One region of the Streptomyces sp. NPDC058240 genome, then DNA from elsewhere that is predicted to be linked to it. Evidence: riboswitches for the same ligand, from Rfam matches in the RefSeq annotation. Region 1 holds a riboswitch; each other region holds the start of a gene.

Region 1 (4,734 bases):
GCGTTCGCCATCCTCCGGTTCCTGCCCGACGGCCCGGCCAAGGCACCCTGGCTGACGGCGGAGGAGGCCCGGCTGGTCCAGGACGCGGTCACCCGCGAACAGATCGAGGGCGCCGAGGCGGCCGGCAACGGCTCCGGATCCGGCTCCCTGCTGACGGTGCTGCGCGACAAGCAGATGCTGCTGGCCATCTTCGCCAACTGGACCCACCAGGTCGCCCTGTACTCCGTCGTCTACTTCCTGCCCGGCATCATCGGCGGCTGGGGCGATCTCTCGCCGTTCACCATCGGCCTGCTGACCGGACTGCCCTGGCTCACCGCGGCCGTCGGTGCCGTACTGGTGCCGCCGCGCGCGACGACACCCCGGCGCTCCCGCAACTTCGTGGTGGTCGGTCTGCTGATGATGTTCACCGGCCTCATCGTCGCCGCCGTCGCCGGTCCCGTGATCGCCCTGCTCGGCTTCTGCTTCACCGGCCTGGCGTTCTTCGTCGTCCAGCCCCTGCTGTTCAACTTCCCCGCCACCCGGCTCTCGGGCAAGACCCTCGCCGGCGGCCTGGCACTGCTCAACACCATCGGTATCACGGGCGGCTTCGTCGGCCCGTACATCATGGGCTACGCCGAGGACGCCACCGGCAACCATCTGTCCGGCCTGTGGGTGTCCATCGTCCTGCTGGCCCTCGGCGCACTGGCGGCCACGCGGCTGCGCTTCTCCCCCAAGTCCTGAAGCGCGCTCCGGGGGCGTGGGTCGGCCCGGGACGTCCCCATCGGCCGGGGCGGTCCCGCGGGCGCCCGCGCCCCGGGGCAGGTCCGGTTCGAACCAGACCACCTTGCCCCCGGAGACACGCGCCCCGCTGCTGCGCCAGTGCGTTGACGACGTGCGACCCGCGTGCCCCTTCCGCCTGCCCGGCCGGACCGATTCCGTGTCTCATGTCACGTTCCGGAATGTGAACAGCGGTGCCCGAAGAGCGATCCGCCCTCTAGCCTGACCGGTGCAGCTGGTTCGCCCTGTCCGCCAGGCAGGCGCGTCGTAAGAGGGAACCCGGTGGGAATCCGGGACTGCCCCGCAGCGGTGAGCGGGAACGACCGCCGTCATACGCACTGGATCCGGTCGGATCCGGGAAGCGACGGCCAGTAGGTGTCTGCCTTCGACAGATGTGCCCGCGAGTCCGAAGACCTGCCCGTTGCCCGCACGCGACCCCTCGTGTGCGGATATCCCGGTGACCTCGTGGGCGGGTCGGCGTACATACCAGACGGAAGACCGCACCCATGGCGTGCGCAGGATCCGTCCGGTTCGTCATCCCTTCGCGTCCGTGTCCCGTCCCCGGGATCTCAAGGAGTCATCTCGCGAAGGAAATTTCCGTGACAGCGCAGCCCGCAGCCGCGGCAGCACACGCCACCGCGTACGGCTACCCCCGCCAGGGACCGGACCGGGAACTGAAGAAGGCCATCGAGGGTTACTGGAAGGGCCGGGTCGTCGCTCACCGACCGTCCGGTCAAGGGCATGCTGACCGGGCCCGTCACCATGCTGGCCTGGTCCTTCGTCCGCGACGACCAACCGCTCGGCGACACCGCCCGGCAGGTCGCCCTCGCCCTGCGCGACGAGGTCGACGACCTGGAAGCCAGTGGCACATCGGTCATCCAGGTCGACGAACCCGCCCTCCGCGAGACCCTCCCCCTGCGCGCAGCGAACCACGCCGCATACCTGGAGTGGGCCACCGAGTCGTTCCGTCTCACCACCAGCGGCGTGCGTCCGGACACCCAGATCCACACCCACATGTGCTACGCCGAGTTCGGCGACATCGTCCAGGCCATCGACGACCTCGACGCCGACGTCATCAGCCTGGAGGCCACCCGCTCCCACATGCAGGTCGCCCGCGAACTCGCCGCACACGGCTACCCGCGCGAGGCCGGACCCGGTGTCTACGACATCCACTCCCCGCGCGTGCCCGATGCGGACGAGGCCGCCGCCCTGCTCCGCAAGGGGCTCAAGGCCATTCCCGCCGAACGGCTGTGGGTCAACCCCGACTGCGGTCTGAAGACACGCGGCTGGCCCGAGACCAAGGCGTCCCTAGAGAACCTGGTCGCCGCGGCCCGCACGGTACGCGGGGAGCTGCCCGCGTCCTGACGGCAGGTACCCGACGGGCCGGGGCGCTCACAAGTGCCCCGGCCCCGGCGGGACCCCCGACGACAGCACCTTGCCGAAGGGCGACGGTTCGCCCTCCGATCCTCCGCCGACCCGCGCGGACCTCATCTCCGAGCTCTTCTCCGGCTCCGGGTTCTCCTACGGTCCCTGCGTGCTGTACGACGAGTGCCGGTATCCACCGGATGCCATGCATCAGGAGGAGCGTCCCCGTATGAACGCTGTCCCGGTTCCCGTGGTGACCCGGGAGCGACGCCCGCTCCAGGCCGGGGAAAATACTGGTGAGCTGGGACCGGAGCCCATTGATGGTGCGGGTGCGATCAGCGACAGGTCCATCCGGCGGCTGATGAGAAGGTCTTGCCTTCACACACGCCAACGGAGAAATCAGGCCCTGGCCGCGGCGGCAACGCGCCTGCGCATCGTTCGGCGGGTCAGGAGGGTGCGCCGGCCAGGACTTCCACCTTGCCGGTGTCGAGGTAGTAGTAGGCGCCGACCACGGCAAGGGTGCCCTTTCCCACGAGTGGGGCCAGGTCCTGGTTGGAGCGCAGGTCGGCTGCGGTCAGCTCGACCTGGGCGCGGGCCATGGTCTCGACCGGGTCGGCACCGCCTTCGCCAACTGCCTGCTCGTACGCCGGCCGCAGGGCCTTGGCGATCGCTTCCAGGTTGCCGGGCAACGGCTTGCCGTCACGGATGGACTTGTACGCTGCCTCGACGGCGCCGCAGCGCTGATGCCCAAGGACCACGATGAGCGGAGTGCCACTCGTCACGGGCCCGTATTCCACGGACCCCGTGACCACGGGGCCGATCGCCTCCCCGCCTGTACGCATCACGTAGAGGTCACCCAGTCCGGTGTCGAAGAGGAGTTCCGGCGGCACCCGGGAGTCGATGCACGAGAGGACCGCTCCGAAAGGTTCCTGCTTCTGGGCCACGAACTCGCGCCGGTCCGGATCGCGGTCGGGATGTCGAAGGTCTCCGCTCACCCAGCGCTTGTTGCCGTCCATCAGTCTCGCGAGCGCCTCGGCGGGTGTGGCCGGCCGTGCTTCCGGCGAGGTGCTGGTCGCCATCGGGGTGGCGCTCGTCGATGAGCACCCCGCCAGTGCGGCCGAGGCGACCACGAGTCCGCCGGCGAGCAGAGTTCTGCGATCCGGATGTCCCGCTCTGTCCATTTCGGTGGTTCCCCTCAGTCCGCTGAGATGCGTCCGTACTCCTTGGCCAAGGCGATTGTTCAGCGCGGTGCGGGAACCCGACCACAGGCGCAAGCGGGCGCGGGCCGCTTTGCCACCGACGGCCCACAGAACCGGCTCGGGCGGCGGCACGAGCAGCGCCACAGCACTGGCTGGGCGATCACGCGGATCTCAAGGGGCGTCTCTGACAGGAGACGCCCCCTCCCTGCTTCCGCGCCTTGTCTGCCGGAACCGCGCCGGGTGTGGTCGGTGCCGGAAATCGGTGAGGTGCGGGCCGGCTTCTGAGGGCGCGTGGTGGGAGAGGCGGCGGATCGGTGTCCATCCGGCGTACTGATAGACCCGCCCCCCGAGCGCTCGTCCGTTCAGGTGATGGGCAGTCACGACGCTTGTGTCATATTCCATTTGTATGGGTCACTTGAGTCACTGAACCGGTGGGCCGCCCATCCCTCTCCGGGGGAGCGCGGAACCGTTGTGTTCGCCGACCGTCCACGCATGACGGACCTCGGCATCTTTTACTCCGGATGGCCGCGATGGGCGCCCCTGTAGAGGACTTGGATCCGACCAGTCGTCCTTGCCGCACGGCGGCAGGGACTGGTGCGGCAGCCTCCGGCCTCTGCAAGTGAGCGGTGCGCGAACCATCCGCGCACACCGAATACCTCGTCATCGGGGCCACGAGCATGGCAGCCGGCCACGGCTTTCCGGGCCGGCGTCCCGCGACTTGGCTCATCACGGCTCCGAGCACCCTGCCCGGCGACGGCCGCTGACGGCGCCTTCCCCCAACAGGCGCGTCTCGGACGATTCCTCGGGTGCGCCCAGCAGCGTACCCCCGGGACCGGACGAGCAGGAGGCGAGCGAGAACAGCCGGGGCCAGACAGCGTCCCGGTGGCCCAAGTCGCAGCCACGGGTCCTGATCCGGACCCGTCTCGAAGTCAACTTTCGGACTTCGAGAGATCAGTTCGAGCACACGGAGGACGATCATGCCAATCAGTCCCAACCAGGGCTCCACCGGTGGCGGAACCACCGTCACCATCACGGGCACCAACCTCACGGGCACCAGCGCGGTGCTCTTCGGTGCCAAGCCGGCCACCGCCGTCACCAACGTCTCGCCCACCCAGGTCACCGCTGTCTCGCCGTCCGGTTCCGGCACGGTCGGCGTGACGGTGACCACCCCGGGCGGAACCAGCAATCCGATCTCGTTCTTCTACGTCGGCGCCCCGTTCAAGTCCGGTCTGAGCGTGAGCTCGGGCGCCACCGCAGGCGGCAACACCGTCATCATCAGCGGCACCGGTCTGTCCACCGCCACGGGGGTGTCCTTCGGCGCCAATACCGTCACGCCGACGGTGCTGTCGGACAGCCAGATCAGTGTCGTCGTGCCCGCGGGTGCGGCAGCCGGGCCGGTGAGCGTCAGTGTGAC
Region 2 (4,734 bases), on a different contig from region 1:
CGGTGAAGCCGCCTCCGGCGACGGCACGCAGTCCGTCGATGGATGCGTAGGCGGACGGCTCGGTGTCGCCAGGCAGGTACTTGAAGCCGCCACCGGGGTTGAACTGCTGAGCGATGAGGAAGTCGACGGGTGTCTTGCCCGCGGAGGTGAGGAAATCGCCGGTCTGCGGGTTGATGCCGCAGGCGTTGAGCCCCGAGACGGCCCAGCCGTTGGAGTCGGTGTTGACACCGAACATGGCGTTGAACGCACCACTGCCCGGCACCAGCTTGCTCTTGAGGAACGCCTTGGCCTGGACGATGTCCGCATCGGTGTTCGGGACGCCGGAGACACAGAGCGCGGCCATCGCGGCGCCGGTCATGTCGACATCGCCGGCCGAGCCGAGCTGTCCCGGATCACCTTCGGCCTTGCTGTAGTTCCAGCCGCCGTCGTTGTGCTGGTTGGCGCGGATGCGGGTGATCAGGGAGTCGCGCAGGGACTTGGGTATCCGCTGCGTTCCCGCCCGCGTCCGGGCGCCGCCGAGGGCGAGCGCGGCGAACACGGTCCCGTTGAAGTTCGCCGAGGGGCCGAAGTATCCGGGCTCGGCCTTCTGCCAGTAGCTGTAGATGTCGCCGATGAGATTGCGTGAGGCGGAGACGCGGGCCGGGTCGATGCCCGCCGCGTAGGAGTTGAGGGTGGCGCGTTCGTAGTCGGTGACCACCGGCGTCGCGGACGGCCAACTGGCCGTGGACAGCAGGGTCCGGTACACGGATCTCGCGTTCTTCGTGGTGTCGCCGCCAGGTGTGACGTCGACGGCCGCGGTGCCGGCGGAGGCGAGCGCGCTGAGCGCCCACTCGTTCGACAGTCCGGCCCCGGCGTAGGAACCATCCGACGACTGAAGGGACTTGAGGTACGTGACACCGTTCGTCTTCGACGTGGCGATCTGGGCCGGCGTGGCAGTGGCAGCGGCCGGCAGGACACTCAGACAGAACGCCCCGACGGAGGCGGTCGCCGTGAACGCAAGACGGCGTGGGATCAAAGGACGGGACATGGCCTGCTCCTGGGATGAGGGGCGCGCCGCCCTGGGCCCACGGCCTTCCCGGGCGGGAGGCAACAGCAGGCAGGGCCGCCGCCCGAACGCGTGGACCGGCTTCCTGTGGTGCGTCGCCGCCTGGGCATTCGGGCTCGGAACGGCCCCAGCCGTCCCACACCGCTGCGCGTCAGCCCCGGACTCTCACCGGGTTCCCCCACGTGGCAGCGCAGGACGCTACCGGACGCGCTGCCGTCCCGCCAGATGCCCTCAGGCGGCCCTTCCGTGTCCCTGGCCGGTGTCTTGACGAGGTATCACTCTGCGTGCTCCAATCCGGCTCCTACACACTGAGTTCCAGGGGAAGCCGGTCAGAATCCGGCGCTGACCCGCAACCGTAGGCCCGGTAGCACCGGGCGAGCCGGAATGCCTGGAGCCTGATCTTCAGCGAGAAAGCGCCGTCGTGGACTACGGCGTGGTCGACCAGCCCTGCCATGCGGTGAACCGCGCGTGGCCGAGGCCGCCTCAGCCACGTTCATGTCCCCACGGAGCAGAGGCGAGGGGGCTGCGGTGGGGACCGCACAACGAAGAGACCGACAGGCGGGGAGCAGGGCATTCCTGTCCCTGAAGCCAGTGGCATTCCTGTTGCTTGCCATGTGCGTGACACTCATCACCATCACCACCGCCCCGGCCGCGGCCGACCCGCTCGGCGACTGCACAGCCACCAAGGGCGCGATCGTCGCTGTCGACTTCGGCCCCTTCGCAGGCAAGGTCGAGCGTGGCTGCGACACGACGCCGACGACCGGGTACGAACTCCTCCACGAGGCGGGCTTCACCACCGAGGGCACTCAGCACGACGGCCCGGCGTTCATCTGCCGCATCGGCCTCGGCTCCGGTACGCAGTACCCGACCACGGATCAGGAGTCCTGCGTACTCACCCCATCGGCCACGGCCTACTGGTCGTACTGGATCGCTTCGCCGGGCCAGCACACGTGGACGTACAGCCAGTACGGAGCCATGGACCGCAAGCCGAAGGACGGCGACGTCGACGCCTGGGTGTTCGGCGGCACCGACATCGGCGGCACCACCGGCAAGCCGACGTTCACCCCCGACGAGGTGCGCGCCGGTGGCGGCACCGGGACCCCCGACCCCGGGGGCACTCCCACGGTCCCGGCCGGGGAGATCGACGTGGCGGCGGCGGCGACCTGGGTCGCCGGCACGCTCAAGGACGGCGAACGCGTCGTTGACGACGGCGCCGACACCCCCGCCTACCTCCTGACCACCGAGGCGGCCTACGCGCTGGCCGCGGCGGACGGCGACAGCGCGACTCTCGGCAAGATCACCGCCTTCCTCGCCTCCCACGCCGACGACTACACCTATCAGTCGGGCAAGGACCAGGCCCCCGACGCGGCGGCCGCGGCACGCCTGGCCCTTCTCGCCGAGGTCACTGGCGCCGACCCGCACCGCTTCGGCGGCCACGACCTGATCGCCGACCTCGTGGACAACATCTGTGCCGCGGGCCCCGACTCGGGCAGTCCCACCCCCGGTTGTACCGGCAAGGGCGATTTCAGGAACGCAACCTACGCGGACGGACAGGCACTTGCCGTGCTCGCCCTGCTCCGAGACGGCACCGAGCCTCCGGCCGAGACCGTCGAGCGGCTGACCCAGTTGCAGTGCGACGACGGCGGGATCACCAGCATCCTGATCCGCCCCGGCGAGAACTGCGACGGCGATCCCGCCACCACCGGCCTTGTGGCCCTCGCGCTGCATGAGGCGCACGGCCAGGACGCGGCGGTGGCGAAGGCCCGGACCTATCTGAAGAGGGCGCAGCGCGAGGACGGCTCCTTCCCCGGCTACACCGGGGCCACGACCGGCAGCGTCTACGCCACCGCGTACGCCGCGCAGTCTCTCCGCGCTCTCGGCGACACCGCGCAGGCCGATGCGGCCGTCTCCTGGCTCTCGCGTGAACAGCTGGACGGCGGCGGGTTCGGCTTCGACGAGGGCGCCACCGCCGCGGCCATCCACCCGACCGGCCCCGCGGTCCTGGCCGGGGCGGGCACCGACCTCACCCGCCTCACGACGAAGAAGCCGGACCCGACGGACCCGCCGACGACCGGACCGCCCGGCGGCCCGACCCTCCCGGCCGGCGAAGGCCCCGACCTGAAGAAGGGCGTGGGCTACCTCACCAGCGCGGCCAACCTCAAGCAGGGCCGGTACTACGCGGCCGGCCCAGGTGCCTCGCGCGCCGACTTCGGCCTCACCATCGACGGCGCCTACGCACTCGCGGCCACCGGACTGAACAACGACAAGCTCCGCGGCATCGTCGACTTCCTCGACAACGGCGGCAAGGACGGCGACGGCAGGACCCTCCAGGACTGGACCGGGACAGGTACGAAGTACGCACTCGGTGGCTCCATCGGCAAGGCCGCTCTGCTGGCCGAGACCGTCGGCCGAGACCCGCGCTCCTTCGGCGGCAAGGACCTCGTCGCCGCTCTCGACATGGCGGTGTGCACCGGGCCGAGCAAGACTCCGGACCGGAGCTGCGCCGCCAAGGGGGCCTACACCTACGCCCCTTCCGTCTTCGCCCAGTCGCTGGCGATCATGGCCCAGTTGCGAGCCGACGAGAAGACAGCCGCCCAGAAGCCGATCGCGTACCTGGAAAGCCTTCAGCACGGCAGTGGTGCCTGGCCCAGCCTGATTCCCGCCACGGGGGACTCCGATGTCGACTCCACCGCCATCGCGGCCATGGCGCTGGACCTTGTGGGTGGTGAGAAGGCCGACAGGGCCGTCGACAAGGCGCTGACCTGGATCGCGAGCAAGCAGCTGTCCGACGGTGGCTTCCCGGGCGCGGCCGGCGACTCCGTCAACTCCGCCGCCCTCGCCGTCCAGGGGCTCTCCCTGGAAGGGAAGCGGTACACCTCCGAGATCGCCAAGGCCCGGAAGTTCCTCGCGGGCCAGCAGAACAACGACGGCGGGTTCAACGTGGCGAAGGAAGGGCAGCGCGGATCCGACCTGCGCGCCTCCACCCAAGCGGTCGGAGGGGCGACCGGTATCTCGTTCGGCACCCTGGAGCGCAGCCTGACCGGCACCACGCCGCAGCCCACGCCCAGCCCCGGTGCCTCCATTCCGCAGATCGTCACCCCCGGGGACACGGCCGGGGGAACGGGCGGCATCGTCGACACCGACGCGGGCGGCTCCGGCGGGGGAGCGCTGGCCTCGACCGGCACGGGGATCGGTGCGCTCGTCGGTCTCGCGGCCGTGCTCGTCGGTGCCGGGTGGCGCGTGGTCGTCGTGGCCCGCCGCCGGGCAGCCACAGGGGGACGGATATGACTACCCCCGTGTGGCGCAGGACCGTACGGGCGTCGGCCGCGCTCCTGCTGTCGACCGCCGTACTGACGGCCAACGCACCGTCAGCGGCGGCGGATCCGCAGTCCATGGGCCAGTGCACCACCACATCCGGAGCCGTCCTCGCCGTCGACTTCAGCCACTGGGGCGGCCCGGTCTACCGCTCCTGCGGTACTACACCCACGACCGGCTACGAGCTGCTCAACCAGGGCGGCTGGCGCACCACCGGCACCGGCCACGACGGCCCCGCCTTCATCTGCCGCATCGGCTACAGCGGACACCAGAGCGGCAAGCAGTACCCGACGCCCGAGCAGGACGACTGCGTCCTGACGCCACCCGCCTCCGCCTACTGGTCGTACTGGCACGCCGACCCGGGCGCGAACACC
Region 3 (4,734 bases), on a different contig from region 1:
GCGCCGGCCCGCAGAGCGGCGCGGGCGCGGGCGACCGCGTCCGGGGTGAAAGCGAGATCACGGACGAGGTCGACCATCCCGCAGGCGTGGATCATGCGGACCGCGACCTGGCTCACATCGGCGGGCAGGCCTGCGAGATCCGCCTCTGCACGGATCGTGGCGAAGGACTGGCGATAGATCGCCGGTCCGTCCTTCTCGTACTGGTGCACAGTGCTTTCGCTCTCTTCCTCGGGCGTGCGACGGTCGGGTACAGGGGAGTGGGGCGTACGGGATCAGCCGCGCGCGCGGCGGGCCGCGGCCACCGCGGCGGCGAGCCCACCGGGGCTGTCGGGGACGCTCACGGGGGCGTCCCGTACCTCGCCCCGTACGAGCGAGATCCGGTGTCCGCCGGGGGTGGCGACGACGTCCACCCACTCGCCGCGGGGGTGGCCGCACCGGCGTTCGCACCCGGACCAGTACACCGGAAGCGGGCCCACGGCCCCCACCGCGTCCGCCGCCTGGGCCCGCACATCGGCCAGCGACTTCGCGCAGCCGGGCCGGCCGATACAGGCACCCACCCCGGCCCAGGGGGAGCCGGGTCCGACGACGAGGCCGGTGGCCCCCAGATCGTCCAGCAGCCCCGCGGCCCGCCGCCGCTCCACCCCCGGTACGACGACCCCGCGCCACGGTGTCAGCCGCAACTCACCGCGGCCCCGGTGCCGCGCCGTGTCCGTCAACGACCGCCACTGCGTCGGGTCGACGCGCCCCAGGGGGATGCCGACGGACAGCGCGGCCCCGTCGTGCGGGCCGGTCACGACGCCGGGGGCGGGGCCGTCCGAGCTCCGCGGGCAGGCACGGTCCTCGGTGGAAGTGGTGCCGGTACCCGTCGCCCGCAACCGTCGTACGACCTCGTCGAAGAGGGATCCGGCACCGCCGGGCAGGTCCGACACGCGCCAGGCACCGGTGCCCGACGCCTGATCCAGGAAGGTCCCGGCCGCCAGGAGGGCGGCCTGCGGCGCCTGCGCGCCCGGTATCCGTACTGCGGTCCTGGCCATGCCGATCCGCAGCAGCGCCGTTCCGTCGCCCTGCGCCAGCAATGTCACGTCGCCGCCCAGCGTGTCCACATCGCCACGGCCGTCGTCGAGCACGAACAGGAACCTGCCCGAGAGGCCCGCCGTCCGGTCGCCCGCGCACAACAGCGCGTCCAGCGCGGACAGCCAGGGGCCGACGTCCCGTGCGCCGCGGCCGTCGAGCCCCGAGAGCGGCGACGCCACGATGTTGCGTATCCGCTCGTGGCGCGCGGAGGGCAGCAGCCCCGCCTCGCCCAGCCTGTCGGCCAGTTCGCCTCCGCAGTCCGGGCCCAGCCCGCGCAACTGGACATTGCCGCGCGAAGTGAGATGCAACTCACCATCGCCCAGGCTCCCCGCCAACGCCCCCAGGGCGTCCGCCTGCACCGCGGTCAGCAGACCGCCGGGAACACGGACGCGGGCCAGAGCGCCGTCGTCCGCCCGGTGCAGCCGCAGCGTGCCGGGGCAGGCGTCACCGCGGTCCCGGGGAGACGCGTCTCCCGGCGGTGAAGGCGAAGTGGCAGGTCGGGGCATGGCGGCGAGCATACCGACCATCTGACCAGATCCGTATGTCCTCCATCGGTTGACCGGCCCTTACTATGCCTAGTGACGGGCCATCCGGCACGTCGTCGCCACAGACGGCGACAGGGGAGGAAGTCCGGTGCAAGTCCGGCACGGTCCCGCCACTGTGAGTCCGGCCACGGCCGGGCAAGTCAGGAACTCCCTTCCCCACACGCTCGGATCCGTTCGAGCGGGGAGCTTCATTCCGACACCGCCCGGGGCGTGGACACCCCGAGGAAGGCCCGACGCCGCATGATCCTGCTCCTGTCGACGTCCGACACCGACCTGCTCAGCGCCCGTGCCTCGGAGGGCCCGGTCTCCTACCGCTACGCCAACCCCTCCCGGCTCCCGCTCCAGGACCTGCCACAGCTCCTGGACGGCGTCGACCTGGTCGTCGTGCGCCTCCTCGGCGGGGTACGCGCCTGGCAGGACGGCCTCGACCAGGTGCTCGCCACCGGACGCCCCGTCGTCGTCCTCACCGGCGAACAGGCCCCCGACGCCCAGCTGATGGCCGCCTCGACGGTTCCCATCGGCATCGCCGCCGAGGCCCATGCCTATCTGGCCCACGGCGGGCCCGCCAACCTGGACCAGCTCGCCCGCTTCCTCTCCGACACCGTCCTGCTCACCGGCCACGGCTTCGCGCCGCCCGCCCCGGCACCCTCCTGGGGCCCGCTGGAGCGCACCCCCCGTAGCACCGACGGCCCGGTCGTCGCCGTGCTCTACTACCGCGCCCACCACATGAGCGGCAACACCGCGTTCATCGAGGCCCTGTGCCGTGCCGTCGAGGACGCGGGCGCCCGCGCGCTGCCGCTGTACGTCGCCTCGCTGCGTACCCCCGAGCCCGAACTGATCGAAGCGCTGCGCGCCGCCGACGCGATCGTGACGACCGTCCTCGCCGCGGGCGGCACCCGGCCCGCCGAGGCGTCGGCGGGCGGTGACGACGAGTCCTGGGACGCGGGCGTCCTCAGCGGCCTCGACGTACCCATCCTCCAGGCCCTCTGCCTCACCGGTTCGCGCACCGACTGGGAAGGCAACGACGAGGGAGTCTCCCCGCTCGACGCCGCCAGCCAGATCGCGGTCCCCGAGTTCGACGGCCGCCTGATCACCGTTCCGTTCTCGTTCAAGGAGATCGACGAGGACGGCCTGCCCGCGTACGTCGCCGACACCGAGCGCGCCGCCCGTGTCGCCGGGATCGCCGTGCGCCATGCCCGGCTGCGCCACATCCCGGCCGCCGAGAAGCGGATCGCGCTCGTCCTCTCCGCGTATCCGACCAAGCACTCCCGGATCGGCAACGCGGTCGGCCTCGACACCCCGGCCAGCGCCGTCGCCCTGCTGCGCCGACTCCGCGCCGAGGGATACGACTTCGGTACGGAGGAGGTCCCCGGCCTCGCATCGGGCGACGGCGACGAGCTGATCCGCGCGCTGATCGAGGCGGGCGGCCACGACCAGGAGTGGCTCACCGAGGAGCAGTTGGCCCGCAATCCGGTCCGCATCCCGGCCGCCGACTACCGGCGCTGGTACGCGACCCTCCCGGCCGAGCTCCGCGAAGCCGTCGAGCAGCACTGGGGCCCCGCCCCGGGCGAGATGTTCGTGGACCGGTCGAGCAACCCGGAGGGCGACATCGTCCTTGCGGCCCTGCGCCGCGGCAATCTGCTCATCCTCATCCAGCCGCCGCGCGGCTTCGGCGAGAACCCGATCGCGATCTACCACGACCCCGATCTGCCGCCCTCGCACCACTACCTGGCCGCCTACCGCTGGATCGCCGCCCCGGCCGACGACAACGGCTTCGGCGCCGACGCGATGATCCACCTCGGCAAGCACGGCAACCTGGAATGGCTGCCCGGCAAGAACGCCGGCCTCTCCGCCGCCTGCGGCCCCGACGCCGCCCTCGGCGACCTCCCGCTCATCTACCCGTTCCTGGTCAACGACCCGGGCGAGGGGACGCAGGCCAAGCGGCGCGTCCATGCCACCCTCGTGGACCACCTCGTACCGCCGATGGCGCGCGCCGACAGCTACGGGGACATCGCCCGGCTCGAACAACTCCTGGACGAGCACGCCCAGATCGCGGCGATGGACCCGGCGAAGCTGCCGGCGATCCGCGCACAGATCTGGACCCTGATCCAGGCGGCCAAGCTCGATCACGACCTGGGGCTCGAAGACCGCCCCGAGGACGAGGGCTTCGACGAGTTCATCATGCATCTCGACGGCTGGCTCTGCGAGATCAAGGACGCGCAGATCCGCGACGGCCTGCATGTCCTGGGCGGCGCCCCGGCCGGTGCCGACCGGGTCAACCTCGTCCTCGCGATCCTGCGCGCCCGTCAGATCTGGGGCGGCACGGCCTCTCTGCCGGGCCTGCGCGAGGCGTTGGGGCTCGACGAGTCCGCCGCGACCCGGGTCACCGCCGACGAGGCCGAGGAGCGGGCCCGCGCCCTGGTCCAGGCGATGGAGGACGCGGACTGGTCCCCGGAAGCCGTCGCCGGGGTGGCGGCCGGGCACCCGCGGGCCGTCAGCGACATCCTCGACTTCGCGGCCCGCGAGGTGGTGCCGCGGCTGGCCGCCACGACCGACGAACTCGACCACGCCCTCCACGCGCTGGACGGCGGATTCGTCCCCGCCGGACCTTCGGGCTCCCCGCTCCGCGGTCTGGTCAACGTCCTGCCGACCGGCCGCAACTTCTACTCCGTCGACCCCAAGGCCGTACCCTCGCGCCTCGCCTGGGAGACCGGCCAGGCCCTGGCCGACTCGCTCCTGGAGCGCTACCGCACCGACAACGGCGACTGGCCCACCTCGGTCGGTCTGTCCCTGTGGGGTACGAGCGCGATGCGCACCGCCGGCGACGACGTCGCCGAGGCCTTCGCCCTGCTCGGCGTCCGCCCGGTCTGGGACGACGCCTCGCGCCGCGTCACCGGCCTGGAGGCGATCCCGCCGGCCGAACTCGGCCGCCCGCGCATCGATGTCACCCTCCGCATCAGCGGTTTCTTCCGCGACGCCTTCCCGCACACCATCGGCCTCCTCGACGACGCGGTCCGCCTGGCCGCCTCCCTGGACGAGCCGGCCGAGCAGAACCACGTACGCGCCCACACCCAGGCCGACCTGGCCGCCCACGGCGACGAACGCCGCGCCACCA

The links. Region 1 has a riboswitch for cobalamin ahead of ACFVX4_RS21640 (5-methyltetrahydropteroyltriglutamate--homocysteine S-methyltransferase). Riboswitches for the same ligand answer to the same signal wherever they lie in the genome.
Region 2: another riboswitch for cobalamin. It lies ahead of ACFVX4_RS29210 (prenyltransferase/squalene oxidase repeat-containing protein); the one in region 1 lies ahead of ACFVX4_RS21640 (5-methyltetrahydropteroyltriglutamate--homocysteine S-methyltransferase).
Region 3: another riboswitch for cobalamin. It lies ahead of cobN (cobaltochelatase subunit CobN); the one in region 1 lies ahead of ACFVX4_RS21640 (5-methyltetrahydropteroyltriglutamate--homocysteine S-methyltransferase).

What each region holds. Positions count from the first base shown of each region.
Region 1 covers NZ_JBHVWT010000013.1:69,018-73,751, reverse strand. Annotated here, with positions in the region: gene ACFVX4_RS21645 (MFS transporter) at 1-720, shown strand, start outside; cobalamin riboswitch at 976-1,193, shown strand; partial or broken gene ACFVX4_RS21640 (5-methyltetrahydropteroyltriglutamate--homocysteine S-methyltransferase) at 1,468-2,121, shown strand; gene ACFVX4_RS21635 (carbonic anhydrase) at 2,568-3,302, opposite strand; gene ACFVX4_RS21630 (IPT/TIG domain-containing protein) at 4,298-4,734, shown strand, end outside.
Region 2 covers NZ_JBHVWT010000025.1:79,030-83,763, reverse strand. Annotated here, with positions in the region: gene ACFVX4_RS29215 (hypothetical protein) at 1-1,027, opposite strand, end outside; cobalamin riboswitch at 1,150-1,224, opposite strand; cobalamin riboswitch at 1,327-1,456, shown strand; gene ACFVX4_RS29210 (prenyltransferase/squalene oxidase repeat-containing protein) at 1,658-4,333, shown strand; gene ACFVX4_RS29205 (hypothetical protein) at 4,330-4,734, shown strand, end outside.
Region 3 covers NZ_JBHVWT010000036.1:22,302-27,035, reverse strand. Annotated here, with positions in the region: gene ACFVX4_RS32915 (precorrin-8X methylmutase) at 1-209, opposite strand, end outside; gene cobG (precorrin-3B synthase) at 273-1,592, opposite strand; adenosylcobalamin (AdoCbl) riboswitch at 1,693-1,773, shown strand; gene cobN (cobaltochelatase subunit CobN) at 1,860-4,734, shown strand, end outside.